Linked DNA regions of Nitrosospira lacus. The main gene of each other region encodes a partner of the protein of the gene in region 2 in a complex. Links are inferred from orthologs where the notes say so. Each region holds a gene or a part of one and is shown on either strand. Other genes may lie near its edges. The genes, in order: EBAPG3_RS01545 and xseA.

The links.
Region 1: the proteins of xseA (region 2) and EBAPG3_RS01545 are in contact, whole or in part, in a cryo-EM structure (PDB 8TXR), measured with the Escherichia coli proteins. The link is inferred for Nitrosospira lacus from one-to-one orthologs.

The regions. Positions count from the first base shown.
Region 1 is NZ_CP021106.3:353,441-361,444, forward strand. What follows is about bases 2,693-5,592. They hold EBAPG3_RS01545 (exodeoxyribonuclease VII small subunit), read right to left. Parts: upstream 4,320-5,592; coding sequence 4,065-4,319; downstream 2,693-4,064. Other genes in these bases: dxs (1-deoxy-D-xylulose-5-phosphate synthase), read right to left, coding at 2,693-3,135; EBAPG3_RS01540 (polyprenyl synthetase family protein), read right to left, coding at 3,182-4,075; EBAPG3_RS01550 (aromatic ring-hydroxylating oxygenase subunit alpha), read left to right, coding at 4,563-5,592. In the rest of the region: GTP cyclohydrolase FolE2, read right to left, coding at 424-1,224; more of dxs, read right to left, coding at 1,291-2,692; more of EBAPG3_RS01550, read left to right, coding at 5,593-5,666; EBAPG3_RS01555 (SpoIIAA family protein), read left to right, coding at 5,708-6,052; EBAPG3_RS01560 (fatty acyl-AMP ligase), read left to right, coding at 6,667-8,004. UniProt on the Escherichia coli protein: Bidirectionally degrades single-stranded DNA into large acid-insoluble oligonucleotides, which are then degraded further into small acid-soluble oligonucleotides.
Region 2 is NZ_CP021106.3:2,815,540-2,823,544, reverse strand. The notes cover bases 3,373-6,273. They hold xseA (exodeoxyribonuclease VII large subunit), read left to right. Parts: upstream 3,373-4,101; coding sequence 4,102-5,445; downstream 5,446-6,273. Other genes in these bases: EBAPG3_RS12820 (THUMP domain-containing class I SAM-dependent RNA methyltransferase), read left to right, coding at 6,081-6,273; EBAPG3_RS12825 (DUF423 domain-containing protein), read left to right, coding at 5,673-6,047; EBAPG3_RS12840 (MotA/TolQ/ExbB proton channel family protein), read right to left, coding at 3,373-3,721. Also shown: bifunctional glutamate N-acetyltransferase/amino-acid acetyltransferase ArgJ, read right to left, coding at 1-747; EBAPG3_RS12860 (sulfurtransferase TusA family protein), read right to left, coding at 811-1,038; EBAPG3_RS12855 (ADP-ribosylglycohydrolase family protein), read right to left, coding at 1,100-2,053; EBAPG3_RS12850 (Trm112 family protein), read right to left, coding at 2,120-2,299; EBAPG3_RS12845 (ExbD/TolR family protein), read right to left, coding at 2,654-3,070; more of EBAPG3_RS12840, read right to left, coding at 3,107-3,372; more of EBAPG3_RS12820, read left to right, coding at 6,274-7,283; EBAPG3_RS12815 (disulfide bond formation protein B), read left to right, coding at 7,351-7,863; protease HtpX, read left to right, coding at 7,925-8,005. UniProt on the Escherichia coli protein: Bidirectionally degrades single-stranded DNA into large acid-insoluble oligonucleotides, which are then degraded further into small acid-soluble oligonucleotides.

The DNA.
Region 1 (8,004 bases), 2.5 Mb from region 2 along the record:
ATCCGGGACTCTACCACTGAGCTACAGCCACCATCCGAAAATAACCGCATAGCCTGGAATACCATGAGCTAGAAGATAGCTTATGGCGTGCCCGACAGGAATCGAACCTGTAACCCCCAGCTTAGAAGGCTGGTGCTCTATCCGGTTGAGCTACGGGCACCACTCAAATCGGATTTCGCCCCACATTAGCATGAATTGGTCGGGGTGGAGAGATTTGAACTCCCGACATCCTGGTCCCAAACCAGGCGCGCTACCAGGCTACGCTACACCCCGGAAAGGGCGTTACTATACCTTTCCATCCATGAAAGGTCAATTTATGGCCTTCTTCCACCAGAATTATCGTGGACCCGGAACCGCGCCTGAACATATGGCTCCCTGATGATATGCAAATGTTGACCTTGAGGGCCTGCCGGGCGCTGCTTCTCAGTTCTTCATTTTATTCCGTTCGATCAGCGCATAAGCCGAATGATTGTGGATGGATTCAAAGTTTTCTGATTCCACCACGTAGGCATCTATGCGCGCATCTCGATCCAGGACCACAGCTACGTCGCGAACGGCATCCTCGACAAATTTGGGATTGTCGTAGGCCTTTTCGGTAACGTATTTCTCGTCCGTACGCTTAAGTACTCCGTACAGCTCGCATGACGCCTGGCCTTCGGCGATTTTTATCAGCTCCTCGATCCAGACAAAACTGTTGATGCAAATCGAGATCGACATATGGGAGCGCTGGTTGTGAGCTCCGTAAGCGGAAATTTCCTTGGAACATGGGCATAGGCTGGTCACCGGTACAATGACCTTCATGGTGAACTTGTAGCTTCCTTCACTGATTTCACCGATAAAGGTCACCTCATAATCCAACAGGCTTGTTATTCTGGAAACCGGCGCCGCTTTGTTGATGAAATAAGGAAAGGTCATTTCGATACCGCCGGATTCGCTTTCGAGCTTCTCTACCATGGCTCGCAAAATATTTTCAAACGACTCGACGGAAATTTCCCGCTCGTGGCTGTTGAGTATCTCCACAAAGCGCGACATATGCGCGCCTTTCATATTATGAGGCAAATTTACATACATATTGAATAGGGCCACGGTATGCTGTTTGCTGCCATCCTTGTCTTTAATCGTCACCGGATGACGGACGGCCTTGATACCTGCCCTATTGATTGCGATACGCCGGGTATCCAAGACGCCTTGGACATCCGCAATAAGAAAATTCATGTCGTTCATGATACCTGCCTTCCAAAAAGGGACGCCTGCGGATCAGGTAAAATGGTTGAAACGGTGGAGTTTTAACTACCCGGGAAGTCTTGATCTGACCGATCTGACGATTCCTGTCTTATCCAGCCCGCAGTCCGCCAGCATTTGCGAAGGATCGCCCTGGTCTATAAAAATATCCGGCAATCCCAATTGCAGCACCGGACCGGCAAAACCCCTGCTTTCAAGGGATTCCAGGACCGCGCTACCCGCGCCGCCCATCACGGTATTCTCTTCAACCGTCACCAATAGTTCGTGACTCGTTGCCAGAGAGGCAATCAGGTCTTCATCCAATGGCTTGACAAAACGCATGTTGACAACGGTCGCGTTTAATTCTTCCGCTGCTTCCAGACAGGGTTTGAGCATGCTGCCAAAAGCCAGAAGTGCGATTTTCTCCCCGTTGCGGCGAATCTCGCCACGTCCCACAGGGAGTACCTGCATATGTTTTTGCGGCGCTATGCCGGTTCCCACGCCACGTGGATATCGTACTGCGGTGGGCGTATCCATTTGAAAGGCGGTATAGAGCATCTGACGGCACTCGTTCTCGTCGGACGGGGTCATCACGGTAATATTCGGGATACATCGCAAATAGGTTAAATCAAAACTGCCGGCATGAGTGGGACCATCCGCACCTACCAATCCGGCGCGGTCTATGGCAAACACTACCGGCAGGTTCTGGATCGCGACGTCGTGAATCAACTGGTCGTAGGCTCGTTGCAGAAACGTTGAATAAATGGCCACTACCGGTTTCATGCCGTCACAGGCCAAGCCCGCCGCGAAAGTGACCGCGTGCTGCTCGGCGATACCGACATCAAAATAACGATCGGGATATTCCTCGGAAAATCTCACCAGCCCCGAGCCTTCACGCATCGCCGGTGTGATTCCGATCAGGCGCTCATCCAGTGCCGCCATGTCGCACAGCCACTCCCCGAAAATCTGGTAATAGGCAGGCTTGCCGGCAGCCTTGGGAAGGATACCTGCCTCTGGATTAAACTTGGCTACACCATGGTAGAGAATCGGATCATCCTCCGCCGCCTTATAACCGGCGCCTTTGCGCGTTACTATATGCAGGAACTGGGGGCCGTTGAGATGTTTTATGTTATTGAGCGTGGTCACCAATATGTCAAGATCATGACCGTCGATGGGACCGATATAATTGAAACCGAATTCTTCAAATAACGTGCTTGGCGTTACCATCCCCTTTACGTGCTCTTCCGCGCGTTTGGCCAGCTCCAGCATCGGTGGCACCACACCCAGCATTTTCTCGCCAGCACGCCGGGCCGTCGCATAGAATTGTCCCGACATGAGCCTGGCCAGGTAATTGTTAAGCGCCCCTACCGGGCGCGATATCGACATGTCATTGTCGTTGAGTATCACCAGCAAATTAGTGTTCATGGCGCCTGCGTTGTTCAATGCCTCGAACGCCATGCCAGCGCTCATCGCACCATCGCCGATAACCGCTACTACGCGCCGGTCCTTTCCTTCCCTTTGCGCCGCTACCGCCATACCGAGCGCGGCGCTGATGGATGTACTGGAGTGCGCCGTACCGAATGCGTCGTACTCACTTTCATCACGTCGCGGGAATCCTGCAACGCCGCCTTGCATGCGCAATTTGCTCATGCCTTCACGACGGCCGGTAAGAATCTTGTGAGCGTAGGTCTGGTGACCAACATCCCATACCAAACGGTCATGAGGCGTATTGAAAACATAATGCAATGCAATGGTCAACTCGACTGTGCCGAGATTCGACGACAGATGTCCTCCTGTTTTAGCTACTGATTCAACAAGGAACTGGCGCAATTCGTCCGCGAGCTGCGGCAGCAGCTTGCGTTCCAGCCTTCGCAACTTGGAAGGGATATTAATGGTGTCAAGCAGTGGATACATTTAAACCCTGAAAAATGTTGTATTCTTTATTGTGGCAAACATCAGCTCAAAACTCCCGATGAATGATGAAATCGGTTAGTTGCCGTAACCGTCCCGCTGTTGCGCCAAAAATCTCCAGTGCCTGATAGGCGTCGCGCCGCAACTCCTCGGCCAGCTCACGCGCCTGGCTGCTTCCGAGGATACTTACGTAGGTGGGCTTGTTGTTTTCGGCATCCTTGCCCGCGGTTTTACCCAAGGTCGCCGTGCTAGCTTCAGCATCAAGCACGTCGTCGACGACCTGGAACGCAAGACCGATACATTTGGCGAAATGATCAAGACTTGTCAGTTGATTCTCATTCAGACTGGTGCCGCAATAGGCGCCGAGCATTACCGCAGCGCGTATAAGCGCCCCGGTTTTATGAATATGCATAAATTCCAGCTCCGGCAGACTCAATGTCTTGCCAACGCTGGCGAGATCAACCGCCTGTCCGCCCGCCATGCCCCGCGAGCCCGCTGCTTGTGCCAGCTGCCTGATCATTTCCAGCTGCATTTGGGGGCTATCCGTCAAGCGATATTCAGCCAGCAATTGGAAGGCCAGGCTTTGCAAGCTGTCGCCCGCCAGCAACGCGGTGGCCTGATCGTATTCTACATGGCAAGTAGGTTTACCCCGCCGCAGCACATCGTCATCCATGCACGGCAGATCGTCATGCACCAGGGAATAAGCATGGATCAACTCCACCGCCGCCGCCGCAATCGTTACACGCTCTTCGTCCGCGTTGTTCAGCTCTCCCGCCGCGAACGCAAGCAGCGGACGTACTCGCTTCCCGCCACCCAGAACGGTATAGCGCATGGCGTCATGCAGACGCTCTGGAGGAACATCTGCGGCGGGAAGTAAGGTCTGCAGGGAAGTTTCTATGCGTACCTGGCGGCTCCTCGCCCAATCCTGGAAATCAGCGATCATCGATACCGGGCGGGGAGAAATTTTTCAGCGTATCAGCCTCAAGGAGACGCACCTGTTGTTGCGCATCGCGCAGCTTGGACTGACAATATTGCAGCAGCTCTGCGCCCCGCTTATGGGCTGAGAGCGAAGCTTCGAGCGGCATTTGTCCTGCCTCCATTTCGACCACGATACTTTCCAATTCCGTCAATGCCACTTCAAAACTTTCTGGCCGCGAAAATTTGACGGGTTTAGCAGGCTTTGTCATGATAAGCACAGTGTCACAGAATAGATGCGTCCGGGAATTTGCAAAAATAACGCAATAAGCAGGGTCAGGTCAATTAAATACATGAAACTTTCTTCAGCAGCGTCTTTTAGTCGAGATTATAGGCGTTTTAGAAAAGATATCACGCTCTTCCGGCTTGACTAGTTGCGTTTCTTCAGCAAATGCCGGGTTTTTTTGCATGGCAATCGTCTTTTTTGAATCCCCTTGAGAAGGAAAGTACCTGATATGTCCAATCTTGTTGATGTTTCCCAACTGGCGCAAGCAACCACCCCGCTGCCCACCGACTGGTATCTCGACCCTCGTATCCTTGATTTGGAAAAACGCCTTCTATTCGATCAGGGGGCAGGCTACGTGGGCCACGAAATTATGCTGCCGAACGTCGGGGACTACTATGTGCTGGAGTGGATGAATAGCGCCAAGGTGCTGGTACGGAACAAGGATGGCATTGAATTATTGTCAAATGTATGTCGCCATCGACAATCACTTTTACTCAGGGGACGCGGCAATACCCGGAATATTGTTTGTCCCGTGCATCGCTGGACTTATGATATGAATGGCACGCTGCTGGGAGCCCCCCAATTTTCCGAGAATCCTTGCCTCAACCTGGACACGACATCCTTACAGAGTTGGAATGGCCTGCTATTCGCGGGCAAACGGGATGTAACACGCGACATGGCTCATCTGGGCGTCCTGAAGAATTTCGATTTTTCCGGCCATGTACTGGAGCGAGTGCTGATCGAGGAATATGCCTGCAATTGGAAGACTTTTATCGAGGTGTATCTGGAAGACTATCACGTCGAATCATATCACCCGGGCTTGAGCAACTTCGTAAACACCGCTGAATTGAAATGGGAGTTCGGCGAGTGGTACAACGTGCAGACGGTCGGGATAAATCATGGACTCACCCGCGCCGGCACGCCGGTTTACGCCAGATGGCATGAACAATTGTTGCTCCAGACCAAGGGGAGGACACCGGCCTACGGAGCAATCTGGATGCTCTACTATCCTAATATCATGCTGGAATGGTATCCTCATGTATTGGTTATCAGCACGTTGTTGCCGACTGGGACCGAGCGTTGCACAAACGTGATCGAATTCTATTATCCCGAGGATATTGCCTTGTTCGAACGCGAGTTTATTGAAGCCGAGCAAGCTGCCTACCACGAAACCGCCGTTGAGGATGATGAAATTTGCAAACTGTTAACCGCCGGCCGCCGCGCACTATATGAGCAGGGTACGAATGAAATCGGGCCCTATCAATCGCCCATGGAAGATGGCATGGCGCACTTTCATGAATTTCTGCGCCGGGAAATTGGATCACACATTTAATTCCGGCTTATTGAATTTATTTATCATAAGTGACTTGACCCATGATTACGATTGAAGAAACCGACAATCTCATAAGCGTTGCCGTTTTCGGTGAATTCACCCTAGCTGATTATAAGGAATTCGAAGAGCAGGTGATCTACAAATCCCGGTCGGGAAGCCGGATGAATCTTCTGTTGGATTGGCGCGACATGCTCGGCTATACCGTCGATGTCGCATGGGAAGACATCAAATTCATCCGCGAGCATGGCAGCGAATTCAATCGGATTGCAATTATCACCAATAATCAATGGCAGGCTTGGGGCGCCTGGGTATCCAATCTTTTCATTGATGCAAGCATCAGGGTATTTAGCGATTACGCCAGCGCGAGGGCATGGGTAGTTGCTTAACATTGTTTGTCTTCGTGCTTAACGAACGGAAGAAAGCCAAGAATGAAAGGGCGTGACAGATATCCACCCGAAATCCTTTAATCCGGGTTCCGGAATCATCACAAAAGTGGTCGATACAATCACGCGTCCAGTCCCTTCTATCCAAATGTGATTTCATGGCAGGTTCTTCATCTGCACAATTTCTGTTGATTATTGATTAATTAACTATGAAGAAAATTTTTGTTGCAAAAAAACGACACATTTCTCCTCCATTCTCCAAAATCTCTTTATATTGATCCCCAACTCGTCCAAAATGGAACCTGTTACTCTTATATGCGACAGGTGGGGGCTCATAAATATCTCAATGTCATTTCAAATACCGAGAAACTGGCGCTTTATCCGTCTTTTAAGGACTATATGAGCAGCAGCCAATATTGCCTTGACAGAGAAATCCGCCATAATATAAGCTCGGAAGTTAATTTTATTAACACTTATGATTGTATTAGTGAGTACTTGTTATCACAGTAATTATTCTAGGTATTGAAGGAAAAGATTAAAATTTCAAATCAAGCCGTGAATAGATTAACAACCACAACCAGTGCGTATCCGACCGGAATCCTTTACATTATAAAAAAATGACTAGTCCCATTAATTTGGAGGGGAAGACCTTGAGTTCAACAATAGCGAAGTTGAACGCTCCGCTAACGCAAGCGTTTAATCCTCAATTGTCAGGCGAGTCGCCGATAGCAATAACTCCAACACCGACTTCCAACACCCAAACTCAGAGATTAGCTGATTTTGAGACATTAACGGCTGCTTTAGAATACGCGGCGTCAGGGAATGCTGGATATAACTTCTACGATGCCAAGGGGAATTTACGCTCGGTCCTTTCCTATCAGGCGCTAAGGCAAAATGCCCGTGTTTTGGCCCGGCGTTTAGCGGGCCTTGGCCTGGTTCATGGTGATCGCGTAGCACTTATTGCCGACACCACCCCCGAATTTGTCGAATTATTTTATGGGTGCCGCTACGCGGGACTGATTCCTTTTGCAATGCCGGTTCCGGTCAACCTTGGCAGCCACACGGTGTATGTTCAGCAGCTCCGGGGAATGCTCGAGGGCGGTCAGGCAAGTGCAGCATTGGCCAATGCAGACTATATAGGCTTTCTTGAAGAGGCTGCCGAGGGATCTCAAGGGTTGAGATGGGTGGGTACACCTGAGCAGCTGGGAGAGCTCCCCGCTCCCGAGATGTCGCTGAAAGCAAATCATCCTGACGAAATCGCCTATCTTCAATTTACCTCAGGCAGCACTCGTATTCCGCGCGGAGTCATCATTACCGAGCGGGCCTTAATGAGCAATCTGCAAGGAATTGTGCGTAATGGCCTGGAGATACGTTCCGGTGATCGCTGTGCGTCATGGCTGCCCTTTTATCATGATATGGGGCTGGTGGGAATGGTCATGGCACCCATGGTGGCGCAAGTTTCGGTCGACTACCTGGCTACCCGTGATTTTGCAATCCGGCCTCTGCAATGGTTGCGCTTGATCAGTCGAAATCGTGCTACCGTCGCATTTAGCCAGCCATTTGGCCTCAAACTTTGCACCCTGCGAGTTCGTGATTCGGATCTGGAAGATCTTGATCTTAGCAGTTGGCGTGCGGCGGGTGTCGGTGCGGAGATGATCCGTCCGGATACCTTGAGAAATTTCGCTGAAAAATTCGCCCCGGCGGGTTTTGACGCACGAGCCTTTCTACCGTGCTACGGACTGGCTGAATCGACGCTAGCCGTTACCTTTTCTCAGGTTGGCCGTGGCTTTCAAAGCTTGCGGGTTGATGCTGGCACGCTGGTAGATAAAAAGATGGCGGTCCGCTTACAAGCGGAAGGCAGAAAATATAGCGAATTTGTAAATTGTGGCCGCCCCTTGCCCGGGCATACCGTCAAGGTTGTGGACGATGCCGGGTTGACTCTGCCTGATTTGAGA
Region 2 (8,005 bases):
ATTGCCCGCACGACCCGTGCCAATCAGAATGAAAGCGTCATTAGTGGATGTATCGCCGTCCACGGTGATGCGGTTAAATGACTTGGCTGCCGCATGCCGCACGATTTCCTCCAACAGCGGTTGAGTCAAGGCCGCATCGGTGGCTATATAACTCAGCATCGTCGCCATGTTGGGATGGATCATCCCGGAGCCTTTTGCAATGCCGGTAACAGTCACGGTCATGCCGTCGAGTGAAATCTGTTTCGAGACCGCCTTGGGGACGATATCGGTTGTCATGATTGCCTGGGAGGCAGCGAACCAGTTGTCCGGCTTGAGATCGGCTACCGCCGCGGGCAAACCCGTGATAATTTTTTCCAGCGGCAGGGGCTCCATGATCACCCCGGTGGAAAAGGGCAGCACTTGATGACTGGCACAGCTCAGCAATCGGGCGAGCTCGGCACAAGTTGCGCGGGCGTGCGCAATTCCTTCCTTGCCCGTGCCTGCATTGGCATTTCCGGTATTGATGGCTAATGCGCGGATCGAGGATCTGGAATCCGGATTCGAAAGATGCTCTTTGGCAACGGCCACCGGTGCAGCGCAAAAAGCGTTTTGCGTAAAAATACCGGCAACGTTTGCACCGTCATCCAGTGCGATCACGAGCAAATCCTTACGGCCGGATTTGCGGATTCCGGCTTCTGTAATGCCGAGAGACACACCTTTTACCGGAAGTAATTGCTCGGGGAGGGAGGGGATGAAGTTAACAGGCATAATGAAGCGGCCGGGAATGAGATGAGCGGTTCAAGGAGTTGCGGATATCAATCGCTAATACGTTTATTTCTTTTTCAGGTAAAACATGAATTCTCCGGCGGTTTCCGAGGAGGATAACAGTTCATTGCCCGTCTGATCAGCGAAGACCTGGAAATCAATCACCGCGCCAGGATCGGTTGCCAGGATTTTTAGTACTTGCCCGGTAGTCATTTCCGCCAGGGATTTCTTTGTTCGCAGAATGGGCAAGGGGCAGTGCAGGCCGCGCACATCCAGTTCACTATCGCAATTCATGCGTGTTCTCCTCGATGACTTGTCAACGGCTGGCCCATGCGACCCGGTTCAGGGGCCAGCTTCAGAGTGCCGCAAGCGCGTCGGCAGCCATGGCAAACTTGCCATATCGTGCCAGCCACGATAGTGGAACAGGGAATCCGGAGCTATTGTGTATCGCCGCATGTGCCGCAACCAGGGCGCCTAGCACGATTGAGCGCCCGCAACTATCGCCGCCGGCACGAATGTTGGATTCGATTGCATTACGATAGCCTGACGCATGCTGCGCAATATGGAAAATTACCGGCAAGCCTTCCGCGACATGGCAGGACATGCCGAAGCGCCGGGCAGCTGCAACGCAATCCAGGGTGGGCAGAGCAAGCGCCTCTTCAAGCAGGGGCGTGAGCGTATTCCCCGCAAATGGCAGGGCATGCGTCAATGCCATGCCCATCGGAGCACCTTGCAACACTTCAAACAAAGCTGCCGCTGAACACCGCGCCGCGGCGACCGCCAGTTCATTGTTATTGGTTACGCGCACGGCTTCGTCGATCCGGTCAAGCAGTTCGTCCAGCGTTCCGATGTGAGTTGCAACCAGCGCTGGAAGCGCTGCCAGGGCAGGATGCTGATCATCATCAGCACCGGATGCCGCCGGAAACTCAGGGGACTCCGTTGATAACAGCGTGCGCAAAGTCTGACGGGTCGGGGAATCGACATAACCCACGAATGCGCCACCGGGCCCGAAGTGTGCGCGGTATTCGGTCTGATACCCGACACGATCGAATTTTCCATGTTTTGCCAGATGCCTCAGCATCAACAGGCACGTCTCGCCGTAGCTGGTCGAGTCTCCGGGAGATTTGCCACCATGGGCGAAGTACCCTTTCGCGCCCGCATAATTGTCGGCATCAGGGCGCAGGAATGCTAATCCCCGGGCCGCTTCAATTTCCGCAATGCGCACCGGATCGTAAAGCCAATGCAGACCAAGCGCGGCGGAATCCGCCACAAGGGCGCCAAGAATGGCGGTGCTATTGGGATTCTTCATGATATCCGGGATCTCAGGTTCTTCGGAATGAATTTGCCCGGATTTTTTTGATTATCCGGCCGCACTCTAAACTTCTTCTTCGGGAGGCAGTTTGCGTGCCTCGTCTTCCAGCATCACCGGTATGCCATCCTTAATGGGGAAAACCAGCCGATCCGCCTTGCAGATCAGCTCATTCTCCGATTTTCTGTAAAGTAGCGGTCCCTTGCACAATGGACATACCAGAATATCCAGCAATTTTGCATCCATAAATTACCTCAATTTTATAAGACTACACGGAATCAACCTGTACATTCAGCCAGCCACATGATTTGAATCCGGCAGTTGACAGGCGTATTTCATTTCAGTGTTATGATTCAAAAAGACTTCTTGCGTCATTTGAGCCTTAATTCCGGGTAGTTTGCTCAGGGCCAATTGGATGATTTTTCGCAAAGGTTGTACTGCAACCATTTAAAATGGAATGATCATTATGCGGCGTTATGCGCTACCCTGCACCCGAAAAGCGCTTACCTCACCCTCTCCAACTGACGGATTCAGGACGATCCAGATTTATCATTTGCAAAAGCTATACATTTTAACGCTCGTTCCATGACTGCGGGAGTGTTATCGAGGGTTTTCTGTCGTGAAAGTAATGCGACCGTATCCCGCCAGACGGGCTGCCTCCATGACCGCTATAACCGACTGATGCGCGGCGTGTGCATCCGCGTTGATAACGATCACCGGATCAGGGCGATTCGCCGCCGCGGCGCGTAATTCACTGCTGAGTCCTTCAGTGCTTGGGTTTTTAACGGGTGTACGGTTGACCGTATAGCTCCCGGTAGCGCTGATCGAGATGTCGATGACATTGGGGCGGTCAGCAGGTTCGCCGGACGTTGCCTGCGGCAGATTGATTTCGAGTTCGGAAAATCTCGAGTATGTAGTGGTAATCATCAGGAAAATCAGAATTACCAGTAATACATCGATCATTGGCACCAGATTAATTTCAGGCTCTTCTTTTTGTCGGCCGCGCTGGAAATTCATGGGATTGGCAGTGTCATGGCAAATAACGGCAAGTGATCAGTCCCGCCGCTCGCCGTGAATGATTTCCACCAGCTTTAACGCTTGTAATTCCATTTCCACCACCAGTGCATCCACCTTGGCGCGGAAGTGACGATAAAAAATCATGCTGGGAATAGCTACCAGGATGCCGAATGCCGCATTATAAAGCGCCACGGAAATACCATGAGCGAGTTGTGCCGGATTGCCGCTCCCGGTAGAAGACGTATTCGCGCCAAAAATTTCGATCATGCCCACCAGGGTTCCGAACAGACCCATCAGCGGACTCAGGGAAGCGATGGTTCCCAGCGTGGTGAGATAACGCTCAAGGTCATGAGCTACTGAACGCCCCGCTTCTTCGATGGACTCCTTCATGATCTCGCGCGTGCTCTTGTCATTTCTCAAACCCGCCGCAAAAATCTGCCCAAGGGGAGAATGATTCTGGAGACGGGTAAGCATATCTTCACTGACACCGCTTTTCCGGTACTCGTGCACCACTTCCGGCAGGAGGTCTCTCGGCGTTACCACGCCCAGGCGCAAAGTCCATAAGCGCTCACCAATAATGCCGGCAGCAACGACGGAGGCCAGAATAATCGGCCAGATTGGCCAGCCGGCAGCTTGAATCAAAGCGAACACGCGATGGTCTCCTTGGTAATCCGGTTTATAAAATCCGAGCCATAATCGTAAATGCAGCCCACAAATGCCTTACATTTCACCGGCTCGTTCAATTACCGAATTTGGGATAATGTATCTTGCTCATGTAATTTCGGCAAGGATAAGGGGTAAGAGGCATTATTTTCTTGTCCACAATTGCTGTGGATAAGTTTGTGGATAGCTTGCAGATAAGAAGATTAAGTAGGCTTCCCATAACAATATTTTTTGGATAGGTCAATTTTTGAACTTCTATATAATCGTTGTAAAACAGTAAGTTATCCATATGTATAGGATCCATGCGGGTTTGACCGGGACAATTATGCAATTTTTGTGACGAATGTGGATTACTGTAGAATGTCAAGATGAATTTTCTTATGGAAATGGAGATTGCTCGCACTGTCTTGAGTGTGAGTGAATTAAACCGTGGCGCTAAGGACTTGCTTGAGCAGGCATTTCCATTGTTATGGGTGAGCGGCGAAATTTCGAATATCAAATGCTACGGTTCGGGGCACTGGTATTTTTCCCTTAAGGATTCGAGCGCTCAAGTACGTTGCGTCATGTTCCGGGATAAAAACCAGTATCTGGGCTGGGAGCCCAGGGACGGCATGCAGGTGGAAGTGCGTGCGCTTGTGACGTTGTACCAGGCGCGCGGAGATTTTCAGTTGAACGTCGAGACCATCCGGCGGCTAGGGTTAGGTACGTTATTCGAGGCTTTTGAGCAACTCAGGGGCCGATTGGGAAAAGAGGGACTGTTTGAGCCTGACCGGAAAAAACCACTGCCATTATTCCCAAAACAGCTTGGCGTCATTACTTCCCCGGCCGCTGCCGCATTGCATGATGTTCTAGCGACATTGCGGCGGCGCATGCCTTCCCTGCCGGTAGTCGTATACCCCACGCCGGTGCAGGGAGCTGGAGCGGCCGTAAAAATAGCCGCAGCTATTCAGAAGGCTGCGAGCCGTGCGGAGTGTGATGTGCTGATCGTATGCCGGGGGGGTGGCAGCATCGAGGATCTGTGGCCGTTTAACGAAGAAATCGTGGCGCGGGCGATTGCCGCATGCCCCCTTCCTATTATTAGTGGCGTGGGTCACGAGACCGATTTTACCATTGCTGATTTTGTCGCCGACATTCGCGCACCCACGCCGACGGGCGCATCCCAGCTCGTCTGTCCGGATCGGGAAGAAATATGGCATCGTGCGAAAATTCTGTATGGCCGTATACAACGGGATATGCAGCGGAGTATCGAAGGCCGTATGCAAAATACCGATTTGCTCGCCGGCCGGCTGATACATCCCGGCGAGCGGATCGAGAATCAGCTGATACACCTTCAGCGTTTGCGTGAACGCCTCGCCGCTTCGTGGCAACGGAATTTGGAGATCCGATACTGGCGCCTGCGCGACCTGGATCAGCGCATTACCGTTACCCGGCCTGACGTTTCCCGCCTGATCGAGCGGCAGCATGAACTCGGTCTGCGGCTGAACCGGGCGGGTGCCCGCCGCATTGAAATGCTCATGATGAGTTTGCGGCGTCAGGAGGCCAACCTTGCGCATCTTCACCCTGCGTCGGTATTGGAGCGCGGCTACAGTATCGCTTATACCGCCGATGGCACGATACTGAGAAATAGTGATCAGATTGGCGTCGGCGATCTCATACGGGTGGAATTTGCCAAAGGGTGGAGCAAGGCAAACGTGTCGGAGAAGGGCGAGTAGCCAACAGGGGGGAGGGGGCGTATCCGACGCATCGCCACGCTGATACCCATGGCGATTGTAAAAAAATCACGATCATTGTGGACATTTAGGGTGCGGTAATGCAGACTTGGGATGTGTCTGACACCCGCCTCAGTCCCCGGTACGAGGTACTGTTTTTCCGCATTAATTCATGCGACTCTCCAGCTACCGTATTTTGTTTAGCCTTCTTCACCAGGAAATTATCTCCCATGCCAAGAACCTTCCTCATGCTCGGCGCTATCAACGCATTTCTGTGCGTAGCTCTCGGCGCTTTCGGCGCGCATGGTCTGAAACAGCGGCTTTCCACCGACATGCTTGCGGTGTATCAAACCGGGGTACAGTATCATTTTTATCATGCGCTGGGTCTGCTCGCGGTGGGTCTGATACTGCTGCACTTTCCCAAATCCAGACTGATCGTGTTCTCCGGTTGGTCGATGGTTGCGGGAATCATTTTGTTCTCAGTCAGCCTGTATGCACTAAGTTTGACAGGGGTACGCGGACTCGGCGCGATAACGCCGCTGGGCGGGGTAGCGTTTCTAAGCGCATGGGCGATGCTTGCGTATGGTGTATGGTCGGCCAAATGAGACGATGATTGCATCTATGATTTCATTGCATCGGTGACGCATCACTATTTTTTTGCTCCTTGTCCGCGCGGACTGGAGCCCGTACTTGTCTCCGAGCTGGAACAACTGGGTGCGTTGTCTGTGCGCGGACACGATGGCGGAGTACAATTTCAGGGCGACTGGCGCATCTGCTATCGGGCTAATCTGGAAAGCCGCGTTGCCAGCCGCATTCTTTGGCAGGTTGCAAGTCAATCCTATGCGAACGAGGGCGACATATATAAAATTGCCCGCGCCTTGCCGTGGAATGAATGGTTTGTTCCTGCGCTCACTATTCGTGTCAACGTGGCTGCAATCAAATGCCCGCTGCGCAGTCTCGATTTTGTCACTCTCAGAATCAAGGATGCGGTCTGCGACAAATTTCGCGAGATTACCGGCAGTCGTCCCAGTGTGGATACGGTGCAGCCGGATATGCGCATTCACGGTTTTCTTGATGCGCGGCAGTTTTCCTTATATCTGGATACCTCCGGTGATGCGCTATTCAAGCGCGGTCTAAGAAAAAGTAGCGGAGAAGCTCCGATACGGGAGAATCTGGCTGCCGGAATTTTAAGCTTGACGGGCTGGCAACCGGGTGTTCCACTGCTTGACCCGATGTGTGGCAGCGGTACATTTTTGCTGGAAGCAGCACAAATTTCATTAAACATTGCCCCTGGATCGGGACGTGGTTTTGCTTTTGAAAAGCTGAAGAAATTTGATAAAAGGCTCTGGATCCGGCTTAAGGATGCAGCCCTGGCACGGCAAAAGCCGTTGGTCCGCCAGCCCCTATTCGGCAGCGACTTGTATGGTGACATTTTGGCGGATGCTCATGCAAACTTGTCCGCCGCGGGATTTTCCGAGATCGTCACCCTGAAGCAGGCGAATGTGCTGGAAATCTCCGCACCCGCTCCTTTTGGCTTTCTTGTTACCAATCCTCCCTATGGTGTCCGCATAGGAGAATCTGAGAAACTTCTGGAATTTTATCCAAAGCTGGGAGATATGTTGAAGAAAAAATTTAGCGGCTGGAAGGCTTATATTTTTACCGCTGATCCGCTTCTGCCAAAATGTATACGCTTGACCGCTTCGCGTCGTACGCCCCTGTTCAACGGTGCGCTGGAATGCCGTTTACTGGAATACAAAATGGTGGCGGGTGGTATGCGGAGGATTCGGGAAATCGACATTACGTGCCAGTCAGACCAGCAACCTGTGGACTTCAAGAATTGAGGGTTTGTAGCCGATTTCCTTTAAGTCCAGGAGGCCGTCCGATCTTAACAGTCATTTTAATTAGCCGATGAAGCCGGGAACAAGAGCGATTTTTCTACTAATATTTCTGAGCTGCGCCAGCCTGATCGGTTACGCTCTTTATCTCCAGCTGATAAAAAACCTTTTGCCGTGCCCATTATGCGTCGTGCAGCGCGTAGCCTATTGGCTAGTGGGTTTAATTGCGCTATCGGCGTTTCTCCATAATCCCCGGGTAACGGGCCGGCGGATATACAGCGGTACGATGGGGGTCCTCGCAGTCGCCGGAGCGGTGGTTGCGCTGCGTCAGGCGTGGCTGGTGCGTTACCCCGAGGCATTCGAATGCGGTATCAGCCCCGAAGAGGAATTCTTGAATGCTCTGCCCATTGCCCGATGGTGGCCCACCATGTTCGAAGCAAACGGAGATTGCGCGGATGCGATCTGGAAATTTGCATTGCTCAATCTTCCGGACTGGTCGGCGATTTTTTTCTTGGTCTTGGCCGGCTTGGCGATTTATATTTTTTTTGCTGGACATAATAGCGATGGAGAGTATTTTCGCACTTGAAAACTGAATTTTCAGCGCCATCTACACTCTGTCTTTTACATGATAAAACGAATCTACTTCTATGAAACGAATTTTCCTGTTTGTAATTACCAATCTGGCAATTCTGTTGGTGCTAAGCATTACCCTGCGCCTGTTAGGCGTG